Regions from separate parts of the Paenibacillus sp. NPDC058071 genome, predicted to be linked through region 3. Evidence: riboswitches for the same ligand, from Rfam matches in the RefSeq annotation. Region 3 holds a riboswitch; each other region holds the start of a gene.
The links. Region 3 has a riboswitch for cyclic di-AMP ahead of ACFVTB_RS25850 (resuscitation-promoting factor). Riboswitches for the same ligand answer to the same signal wherever they lie in the genome.
Positions count from the first base shown of each region.

Region 1: it holds a riboswitch for cyclic di-AMP, as region 3 does, so the genes downstream of both, ACFVTB_RS19400 (KamA family radical SAM protein) here and ACFVTB_RS25850 (resuscitation-promoting factor) in region 3, are expected to answer to the same signal.
Region 2: it holds a riboswitch for cyclic di-AMP, as region 3 does, so the genes downstream of both, ACFVTB_RS13770 (APC family permease) here and ACFVTB_RS25850 (resuscitation-promoting factor) in region 3, are expected to answer to the same signal.

Region 1 covers NZ_JBHVSK010000012.1:70,485-73,763, forward strand. The annotation lists gene ACFVTB_RS19395 (MFS transporter) at 1-140, opposite strand, end outside; gene ACFVTB_RS19400 (KamA family radical SAM protein) at 329-1,447, opposite strand; cyclic di-AMP (ydaO/yuaA leader) riboswitch at 1,566-1,721, opposite strand; gene ACFVTB_RS19405 (cupin domain-containing protein) at 1,883-2,344, opposite strand; gene ACFVTB_RS19410 (cation:proton antiporter regulatory subunit) at 2,527-3,018, shown strand; gene ACFVTB_RS19415 (cation:proton antiporter) at 3,021-3,279, shown strand, end outside.
Region 2 covers NZ_JBHVSK010000007.1:109,640-112,918, reverse strand. The annotation lists gene ACFVTB_RS13770 (APC family permease) at 1-1,327, opposite strand, end outside; cyclic di-AMP (ydaO/yuaA leader) riboswitch at 1,473-1,655, opposite strand; gene ACFVTB_RS13765 (DUF402 domain-containing protein) at 1,844-2,359, opposite strand; gene ACFVTB_RS13760 (beta-glucosidase) at 2,611-3,279, opposite strand, start outside.
Region 3 covers NZ_JBHVSK010000024.1:10,384-13,662, forward strand. The annotation lists gene ACFVTB_RS25840 (HD domain-containing protein) at 1-511, shown strand, start outside; gene ACFVTB_RS25845 (TatD family hydrolase) at 576-1,349, shown strand; cyclic di-AMP (ydaO/yuaA leader) riboswitch at 1,534-1,786, shown strand; gene ACFVTB_RS25850 (resuscitation-promoting factor) at 2,033-3,181, shown strand.

The sequences.
Region 1 (3,279 bases), on a different contig from region 3:
AAGCCGATTTGCGATTCGCTGCTTCCTTGTTCGGCCGCAAAAACAGGCAAGGTAGGCAGAAGCATCTCGATAGCTAGAAACAAGAACAGGTTGGAGCAGGTAAGCAAAATAAAATTTTTGGTCCATAAGGACTCGCGCATGATGTAGGATCCCTTCGACTTTCCTTCTGGAATCGGCGCTCCGTTCCACGCCGTATACTGCCAATCATACTGTCGGGCATCCCTTCTGTCTATGGAATACGGCAAAAAAGGGACCGTCCGCTGCGATTCACGTTGCCGCTTATCGCCCTGACAGTCCCATTCCCATTATTCGCTTACGTTAAATGCTGTTACACCAATGTAGCTTCATGCACCGGTTTCCAATACTGTTCGCTGCCTGGTAAATCGTCAAACCAGGCGGCATCTTCCGGGCAATCCAGCATCATAAAGCGGCCGTAATGGCCATACTTCGACTGATGGTACTTTAAATACGCTTTGCCATCTTCAATAGCAAGGATTTCGATTTTCCCCGAAGCGTGGCTCATGGACAGCCTGACCCGCTTGCCGAGACCTGAAGTAAGCGCCTTGGCTTCTTCTACTATCTCGTAAGCCCGCTTGAGCGGTACGACGAAATCCGAGTTGCCCGCTACCGGGCGGTTGATAAAGAAGTAATACGGCGTTACGCCAGCCCATGACAGCCGGTCGAGCAGCTCCGCCAGCACCTTGGGATCGTCGTTAATGCCTTTAATAATCGGCGTTTGGTTGACGACGATCGCGCCGGCCTCATGCAGCGCGTTGAACGCTTTGCACGCTTCGGCCGTAATTTCTCTAGGGTGATTAATGTGCGCCATGACATAAATGCGTTTCTCTACGGTGGAATAAGTGCGGATCAAATCAAGCAAGGCTTCGTCCTCATAAATGCGCATCGGGTTGAATACGGGGATTTTGGAGCCTAATCGGATAATCTTCACATGATCGATCGCTCTAAGCTGCTCGATAATGCTTCTTAGTTTGGGAGTACCGAGGATAAGACTGTCTCCCCCGGTCAGCAATACGTTATTGATTTCGGGGTGCTCGGCGATGTAAGCGAGTCCTGGCTCTACATTCGAAACGGCTTCCTTCACGTCGTTGCGGAACAGCCGCTTACGGAAGCAATATCGGCAGTAAGCGCCGCATACTTCGGAGACGATGAGCAGTGCGGTCGTCCCGTATTTATGCTGGCACCCCGGTACGACATAATTGGCTTCCTCGTCGGAAGCGTCCCATTTGCCGTATTCGAGCAGTTCGCCCTCATTCGGGATGACGAGTCTGCGGATCGGATCGTTGGGATCGTCCCAATCAATCAGGCTTAAATAGTAGTCGTTAACGCGAAACGCGAACTTATCCGTAATCGGCTTCAGCTTCTGACGCTCCTCGCTCGGTATGGATGCAATGCGGTCAAGATCGATGATGTACTTTGGCTGCGGCATACAAACTCCTCCTTCAAACAGAATTTGTGGTGCACGCTCCACCAGTGGGGGGTCCAAGAAACGCAAAAAAACCCATACGAATCTATCTGTAGGGGTCACAAAATAAAAATAAACTTGAATTTGACCCATCCACTGCTGACGAGGTTAGCTGACGGACTCGGGTAGATGGTCACCCTAAAACTCTGCATACACGATATGCGGAATTTATTCGCCCCACTTGCGTTTGGTTCCCCCGCTTTCCGGCGCATAGCCGAAAATTAAGCGTACTAACAGTCTAAATCGAAAAAGGGCCATTTGTCAAACTTTACAGTCAATTCAGACAAATCGGCCGATCTCGCCGCCCTATTTATGGACATAAAAAACGAAGCCGGACCGGGCCGCTTGAACATCGTTTTCCAAAGATGCGCTGCGTCTCGGACCGGCTCCGCCGTCCTCTTATTTGCCGATCAGTCTGAAATCGTCATAGTGAAAGCCCGGAGCAACGACGCAGGATACCAGCACCGGCTCGTCGCCCAGCGGACGCGTCATTTGCCATTCCGCACCGGGCACCAGCGCTTGCGGCTGCTGACCGTTCAGAATGTCTCCGCCGAGAATAATTTCTTCGCGCTTCTCCGGTTTATCTCCGGTACCGCCCAGCGTCAGCGCAATCGGGCTGCCCGAGTGCCACAGCCATAGCTCGTCCGAATGAACGGTATGCCAATCGGAGATTTCTTCCGGATGCAGTAAGTAGTAAATGGACGAAGCGGCAAATCTCGGACCGTTATAAGGAGCCCCTAGCACTTGCTGCGGAATTTCGAACGAAGCCTTCCATATTTCCTTATACCATCCGCCTTCGGGATGAGGCTTCAAACCGAGCGCCTCCACCAAAGGAGAAATTTGTTTAACCGTAGAACTCATCTGTTTCTCTCCTCCTATTACATCTCTATTTATTCCTTAGATTTTATATCGGTTTGAAAGCAACCGTCAATGAATGTTCGATAGATGATGACATTTTCCAGCTATAGTTAGGCCATATTTATGGCATCTATGCCGGAATCCTTTATATAAATACTATAAGCGTGCAGAATAGGAGTGCTGGCATGGATATTAGAGAAACGGATTTACCGGGCATTGGACGTAAATATCAGTTGCAGACAAGAGGCGGCGACAAATTTGTCATCATCATCCACGACGACGGAAGACGCGAGCTGTACCACTTCGACTATGAGGATCCGGACGACAGCATATCCATGGTGTCTCTGGACGACGACGAAGCCCGTCATATTGCGGCTATTATCGGCGGTATAACCTATAAGCCGAAAGCGCTGGAGACGATCGAAGTGGCGCTGGATGACTTGACGATCGAATGGTATAAGGTGGAGCATGGTTCCAGATGCATCGGCAAAACAATTGGCCAAGCAAATATCCGTCAAAAAACGGGCACAACCATTATCGCCGTAGTAGAAAAAGAGAAAAAACATATTAACCCTGGCCCCGACTATATTTTCAAAGCGGATACGACTCTCATTGTGGCTGGCGAACGCCAGCATCTAAAGAAGCTAAAACATCTCCTTTCTAACGGGAGCGTATAATTATGGATCACTTGGTGCTGGAAATTGGTCTTGCCGTTATCCTGCTTGCCTTAGTCGGGCTCCTTTCCGCAAAGCTGCGCTTTTCGGTCATCCCGTTCTATATTCTCATCGGGATGGCCGTCGGGCCGCACGCACCTAAATTCGGCATTCTCGACTTCCGTTTTATCGAAAGCGCCCCTTTCATCGATTTCCTCGGCAGAATCGGCGTACTGTTCCTGCTCTTCTATCTCGGGCTTGAGTTTTCCGTTGGCCGCTTGATCA
Region 2 (3,279 bases), on a different contig from region 3:
TGATAACCGGCAAGAAGATAAGAACCGGCCATACTTGGCCGAACTTGGTTAAGAAAAAGACAATGCACACGATAAAACTGATGCATGCGCCGATTGTATTGATGATGAATTTGGACTTCCAGCCCTTCGGCTTCTCGCGGAACCACTTCACCATCATCCCCGTCTGCGACAGCGTAAACGGAATGAATACACCAACTGCATAGAGTGGAATTAAGTGCTCTGTTTTTCCGCCGAATCCTACAATAAGAACGATGGACAGCAAGCCAAGCATCAGGATGCCGTTCGAATAGCCCAGCCGGTCTCCCCTGACCGTAAACATTCTCGGAATATATTTATCCTTCGCCAAATTGACTGCCAGCAGCGGAAACGCAGAGTAGCCTGTGTTCGCCGCGAGAATCAAAATAAGCGCTGTTGTCCCTTGGATAAAATAATAAACGCCGTTGCGTCCAAATACGTCTTCGGCGATATCGGATACAACCGTCACTTCTGGACGCGGACTGATTCCGTAATAATATGCGAGAAAGACGATGCCTGAAAACAAAATCGCAAGCAAAGCGCCCATCGCGAGCAGCGTTTTCGAGGCATTGTTTGGCGCCGGGCTTTTGAAGTTCGGAATGGCGTTCGAGATCGCTTCTACACCGGTCAGTGCCGAGCTGCCGGAGGCGAACGCCTTGAGCAGCAGGAACAGTCCAATTCCCGCCACCGGCGTACCGATCGACGCATGCAAATCAGGTGAAACTTGGCCGGTTGCTACTTTGTAGACGCCTGTTGCGATCAGTGCCAGTATCGCAAGTACGAACAGGTAGACGGGGTAAGCGAGAATCGAAGCCGATTCCGTCACGCCTCGCAAGTTAAGCGTCGTTATAAATAGGACGAAAACGACCGCTATCGGCACGTTGTATGGATGCAAGCTTGGAAAGGCCGAAGTTATCGCATCTGTGCCGGCCGAGACGCTAACCGCTACCGTCAATATATAATCGACCAATAAGGATGCCCCTGCCACAAGACCGGCATGCTTGCCGAGATTTTCTTTCGAGACGACATAAGCGCCGCCGCCATGCGGATAAGCAAAAATAATTTGCCGGTAGGAAAAAATTAGCGCAGTCAGCAGCGCCAGAACACCTACTGCTATCGGGATGGAGTACCAAAAAGCTGCGGCCCCTACCGTCAGCAGCACGATCAAAACTTGCTCTGGTCCGTAAGCGACGGAGGAGAGCGCATCGGAGGACAAAATGGCGAGCGCCTTCGTCTTATTCAGCTTTTGCTCGCCTAGCTCCGTCGATTTCAACGGCCTGCCGATTAAAATTCGTTTAATTGAAGTTATCAATGTTCATTCACCGCCATCTGTGATTTTATGCTGCGTCTGTGAAGCGTTTCTAGTCAGCCATCCACTTCATATCCTCCATCTGTACGGTGAAATTTGCGCACGAAAAAACACAGGTAGGAGCCTGTGTTTTCAGCACATGTTCACAACCCTCTCTCATTCAACGCTGACGAGGTTAGCTGTCGGATTCGGGCGGTATGAGTCGCCCTACCCGCTGCGTTGGCGCAGCAGGATTCACCCCGGATGATGCCGAATTCATCTGACGGATCAAATATCGGCATTATCGATTGGGTCCCCCGTTTTCCTTGCGGAAATTTAGCGATTAGAACGTTGAACGTATTCGGTTTGATGAGTACGGACTAATCTTACGCTCATCGCCAATCAAAGTAAAATGCGGCGCAAACCGTTTTTGAATCGATTCGGATTGGAACATCTGCAATAAACCGCTTACATGAATGTGCCTCGCTCGAAAGCTGTTATTTTCTCGTGTTTTCTCGCGAAATCGGCACTTTCGTAGTGTCATTCTCCGTCCGGCAGCATTTTGATCAATCGCTCTATGGTACCGTCAAAAGGGAATCGTCCCTGTTCGATCCGCTCCTCGAGACTCTTCTGCTCCTGAATAACTCTCCTGACTAAGTCTGGCGGATACGAAAACTTCACTGCGTTAGCCGCAAATTCGTCTTCATCAACGACATTCCACCTGCCGTTTGTATAGATCAAGTCGATATCCAAATCGACAAAAGTTACTGTATTTTCATTGAGCTTTGCTGGTTGGCAAATATTGCAGTAATATTGTGTCACTTTGCCATCGATAATATCCGCACTTACAGTAAACCAAGCGTCGAAAGGAAAGAACTCAATTGTCCAATTCTCCATGGTAAATACTTTCCCTTTGGTGTAATGCTTCAGTTTTCTTCCTCGATGACCGAGAACGAAGATGTGTTCATCAGTCTTTTCAAGAAGTGTAGTATCCCATTCATAATGAAGATGATTGCCGTATTTCAAGGATTGAATCCTCATTTGTTGATTATCCAATTATAATTTTCCTTTCGGTATGTGTGATCATATGGCAGCAATAATATAATGTAAGTAATTAAAAGAATATCATAATATACCTCTGCGGTTTTGAAAAACCTTGCCCTGTAGACAATTAAAAAAACCTAAGCTGCAAGCTAGTTCCGATATGATAACGGAGCCAGCTTGCAGCTTAGGGCTTTAATTCGATAATAGCCGTGCGTGCCTTTATAATTCGTTGCGGGATACGCCTAAAAATCGGCTTAACCTATTTATTTTTTGTTCATATCATCAACAAGCTCTTCTAAATGCTTTTCCGTAAATTTGCCCCCGCTGAAGGAGAGCATGCCGCGAATCGGCATATATTTCATAAACGCTTGCAGCAATGCGGCATGCGGCCCCTCCAATGCTGCTGCAAATGGCAGCACCGCATAAATCTTTTTCACCCACTCGCGGCCCTTCTCCGTCTGCATAAGATCAGTAATGGTCGAATTGCGGTGATAAACGTAGGTTCGCACTGTAGTAGACTCTACTTCAATTTGCTCCGTCAGCACAATATCCTGCGATGACTTACCGATTAGAAGCTCAAAGCTTCCCGTCTCAACAACCCAATCTTTTAATTCTACATCATAGTAAGCAAAGCTTCTCTTATCCAGCTCAAAAGAAACGGTTTTGCTTTCGCCCGGCTGCAGTTCAACCTTGTCAAAGGCTTTCAGTTCCTTCTCCGGTCTAATTACGCTGCTTTCAATATCGCGAACATACAGCTGAACAGCTTCTTTTCCCGCCATTTGACCGCTGTTGCGAACCGTTACCTGCACTTGCAGCGTTTCCTGATCGCTGATTTTGTTTTTCTGCACAGTCAAATTCGAGTATTCAAAGGCAGTATAGCTCAAGCCGTGTCCGAACGGAAACAATACGGGTTGTTGCTTTTTGTCATAATA
Region 3 (3,279 bases):
GATGCCGAGCTCGATCGCGCGGCTGTTGGATCAAACGATCGATGTAAAAGCATACTTAAAGCTGGACGAAGCTTACGCACAGGCTGCGTTTATTCAATGGGAGGACGAATCCGACGAGCTGCTCTCCGAGCTGTGTCGACGGTTTCTAAATCGCAGATTATACAAGTACATTACGGTCAGTGATCCTGCAGACACTTTAATAGAAGAAGCGCATCGCCAATTCGTTCAAATCGGCCTTAATCCGGACTATCATATGGAGATTGATTTTCCGTTTGATCAGCCCTACGATGTCTACCGGCCAGACTCGAAAAAAGGCGGTAAGGAAGAAAAAACGCCGATTTTGCTGCTGGAAGATGAGGAGAGGCTCATCGAGATCTCCGCTAAATCCGACATTGTTCGTTCTATAACGGGATTGCATCAGGGCGAGTACCATTTGTACTATCCAGAAGAGCCCCTGCTTGCGGCTGCCGACAGGCTAAGCCCGGAGGTTCGCGAATTGTTCAAACTATAGGGCTCGAAAGGTTTTTCCTTAGACGTAAGCATGCACACATATAATAGAAGGAGAACGTACAAACATGATTGGTTTATTCGACACACACACCCATTTGGACTCCACGAAATTCGACGATGATCGCACGGAAACCATCGAAAGAGCGCGTGCTGCCGGCGTCGAATTAATGGTGAATATCGGCTTTAATCGGGAGACAATTCCGACAACGATAGCGCTTGCAGAACAGTATGATTTTATCTATGCGGCAGTTGGTTGGCATCCGGTTGACAGCATAGAGATGAAGCCCGAGGATCTGGACTGGATCGAACGGCTCTGCTCGCATGAGAAGGTAGTGGCAATCGGTGAAATCGGACTGGATTATCACTGGGATACGTCGCCGAAAGAGGTTCAACATCACGTATTCCGCGAGCAAATCCGGTTGGCGAGGAAAGTTAACAAGCCGATCATCATTCACAATCGCGATGCTCACGAGGATGTTGTTAAAATTTTACAAGAAGAGCAAGCTTCCGAAGTCGGAGGGGTTATGCATTGCTTCTCCGGCAGCTGGGAAACGGCGAAAAAATGTCTCGATATGGGCTTCTATATTTCGTTCGGAGGGCCGGTCACGTTCAAAAATGCAAGGGTGCCTAAAGAGGTTTTGGAAAGGGTTCCAATTGACCGTTTATTAATCGAAACAGACTCCCCTTATTTGTCACCGCATCCATTTAGAGGGAAGAGGAATGAGTCCGCTTATGTATCCTATGTAGCCGACGCTGCAGCTGAAATAACAGGAAAAAGTAAGGAGGAAATAGCAATAATTACAATGGAAAACGGTAAAAAATGTTTTGGAATTGTTTAAAAGCAGCCAAAAAAGAGAGTATGGATGACCTTTCAAGCGAAAAAACTGTTTTTTATCGCTGAAATCGGTTCTCTTTTCCCTCATAATCCAGAAATTTAGCTTAAATCGTCTTTTATCGGTTCTTTACAACTTGCCGCTCGTGAAGGTATGATTCATTTCAGAGCTTTAATTTATTGTATTGGATTTCCAGTTCACGCTTAATTTCCGAATGGAAAACGGGGGAACCAAGCATCCGGTTTGCGGCCTCAATATGGCCCGAGCATCCCGGACGCTTTGATCAATGCGAAACGCAGCGGAGCCGATTACAGAATCCGTTAGTCGTATAGCTTGATGGGGTGAATTTGGCGGCGATTGCCATGAGCATTCGTTCCGTCGATAGGGCAACTCTCTTGCCCGAACCCGACAGCTAACCTCGTAAGCGAATATAGAGAGCGATCAATCTCGTGCATGTATCATTTCCTGATGTCTATTTGACTTTCCGGGAAGCCACGATCCAGATCCTCTGTCGACGGCTTCTTTTTGTTTACCTGAATTTCGGGTGACGGTCGGCTTAGGACGAATCGAGGGATAGCGCGAGTGATACTGGAGCGTGTGTAAGGCACGCCAATATACTCAAATAGTCGCGTCAAAAGATGTCATGCGTCACTCAAGGGCGGCGGGGCTATGTAAGGAGGACCGATGAAGTGGGCATTATCCAAGCTAAGGAAACCCATGGGAAGCGATCATCCAGCATCTCTTTCGCATTGCGATGGAAGCGTGAAAACTTGCGTTTGATTTTACTAAGTGCCATTATCTCAATCGCTATGACTTTCATGTTTTTGATGTTGTTGTACGGTACAGCTGAGAAAAGCGTATCGGTAGTTGTGAATGGACAAGAAACCGTTGTGAAAACAAAGGAATGGGTCCTGCAACATTTACTGGATGAACAAGCCATTACGATTGGCGAGTACGATGAGGTGTCGATCCCTCTTGGCTCGACGATTAAGGACGGAGACCGTATCGAGATTAATCAGGCGGTTCCGATCGTTGTAAAGGCCGACGGCAAGGTATCAACGGTGTACACGACGAAAAAGACGGTACAGGCGGCGATTGGTGAATTAGATATTCAACTTCGCAAGCAAGATCGGGTCACGCCTTCGCTGAATACGGCAGTGGCTGATTCGATGGCGGTAACAGTCACTCGCGTCGACAAGCAGGTATCGGAGAGCGAGCGGGCTATGCCGTTTGCGATCGTGAAGAAGAAAGACCCGAGTCTCGAAGAAGGCAAGGAAAAGCTGGTGCAAACCGGCAAAGAAGGCGTTGTCGTTGAACGAGTGGAGCGGCAGTATGAGAATGGCGTTCTCGTTTCTTCGAAGGTCGTCGGCAAAGTGGTGGAAGCGAAAGCGGTCAATCAGGTTGTCGCGATCGGCACGAAGAAAGAGGAGCCGAAGGTTCACACGCTCTCGAACAACAGCCCAAGCGTAACGACGCAAACAAAAGGCGGCGTAACGTTTAAAGCGAAGAAGGTCATTAAGAACGTAACGCTCACCGCGTATACGGCGGACGTGGAATCGACCGGCAAAGATGAGGATCACCCGGATTACGGGATTACCGCATCGGGCACGAAGGTGCGCGAAGGCAGAACGATTGCCGTCGATCCGAAGATCATTCCGATCGGTTGGTGGGTGTATATCGAAGGCATCGGCTTCCGCAGAGCGGAAGATACGGGCAGTGCCATTAAAGGCAATAAGATCGACGTATACTTCGACAACTCCAACATTGCCAATAAGTTCGGCAGAAAGAAAGGCTACACCGTATACGTACTTGGTCCGAACAAGCCTTCTTCGACGTAGTCGAAAAGCAGGCGAATACGGGTCAATGCGAGCTGCGGGCCGTTAAGGGCACTATAAGTGTTTGGCATGCAGAGGTGTGGACACCGATATTTCGTTCG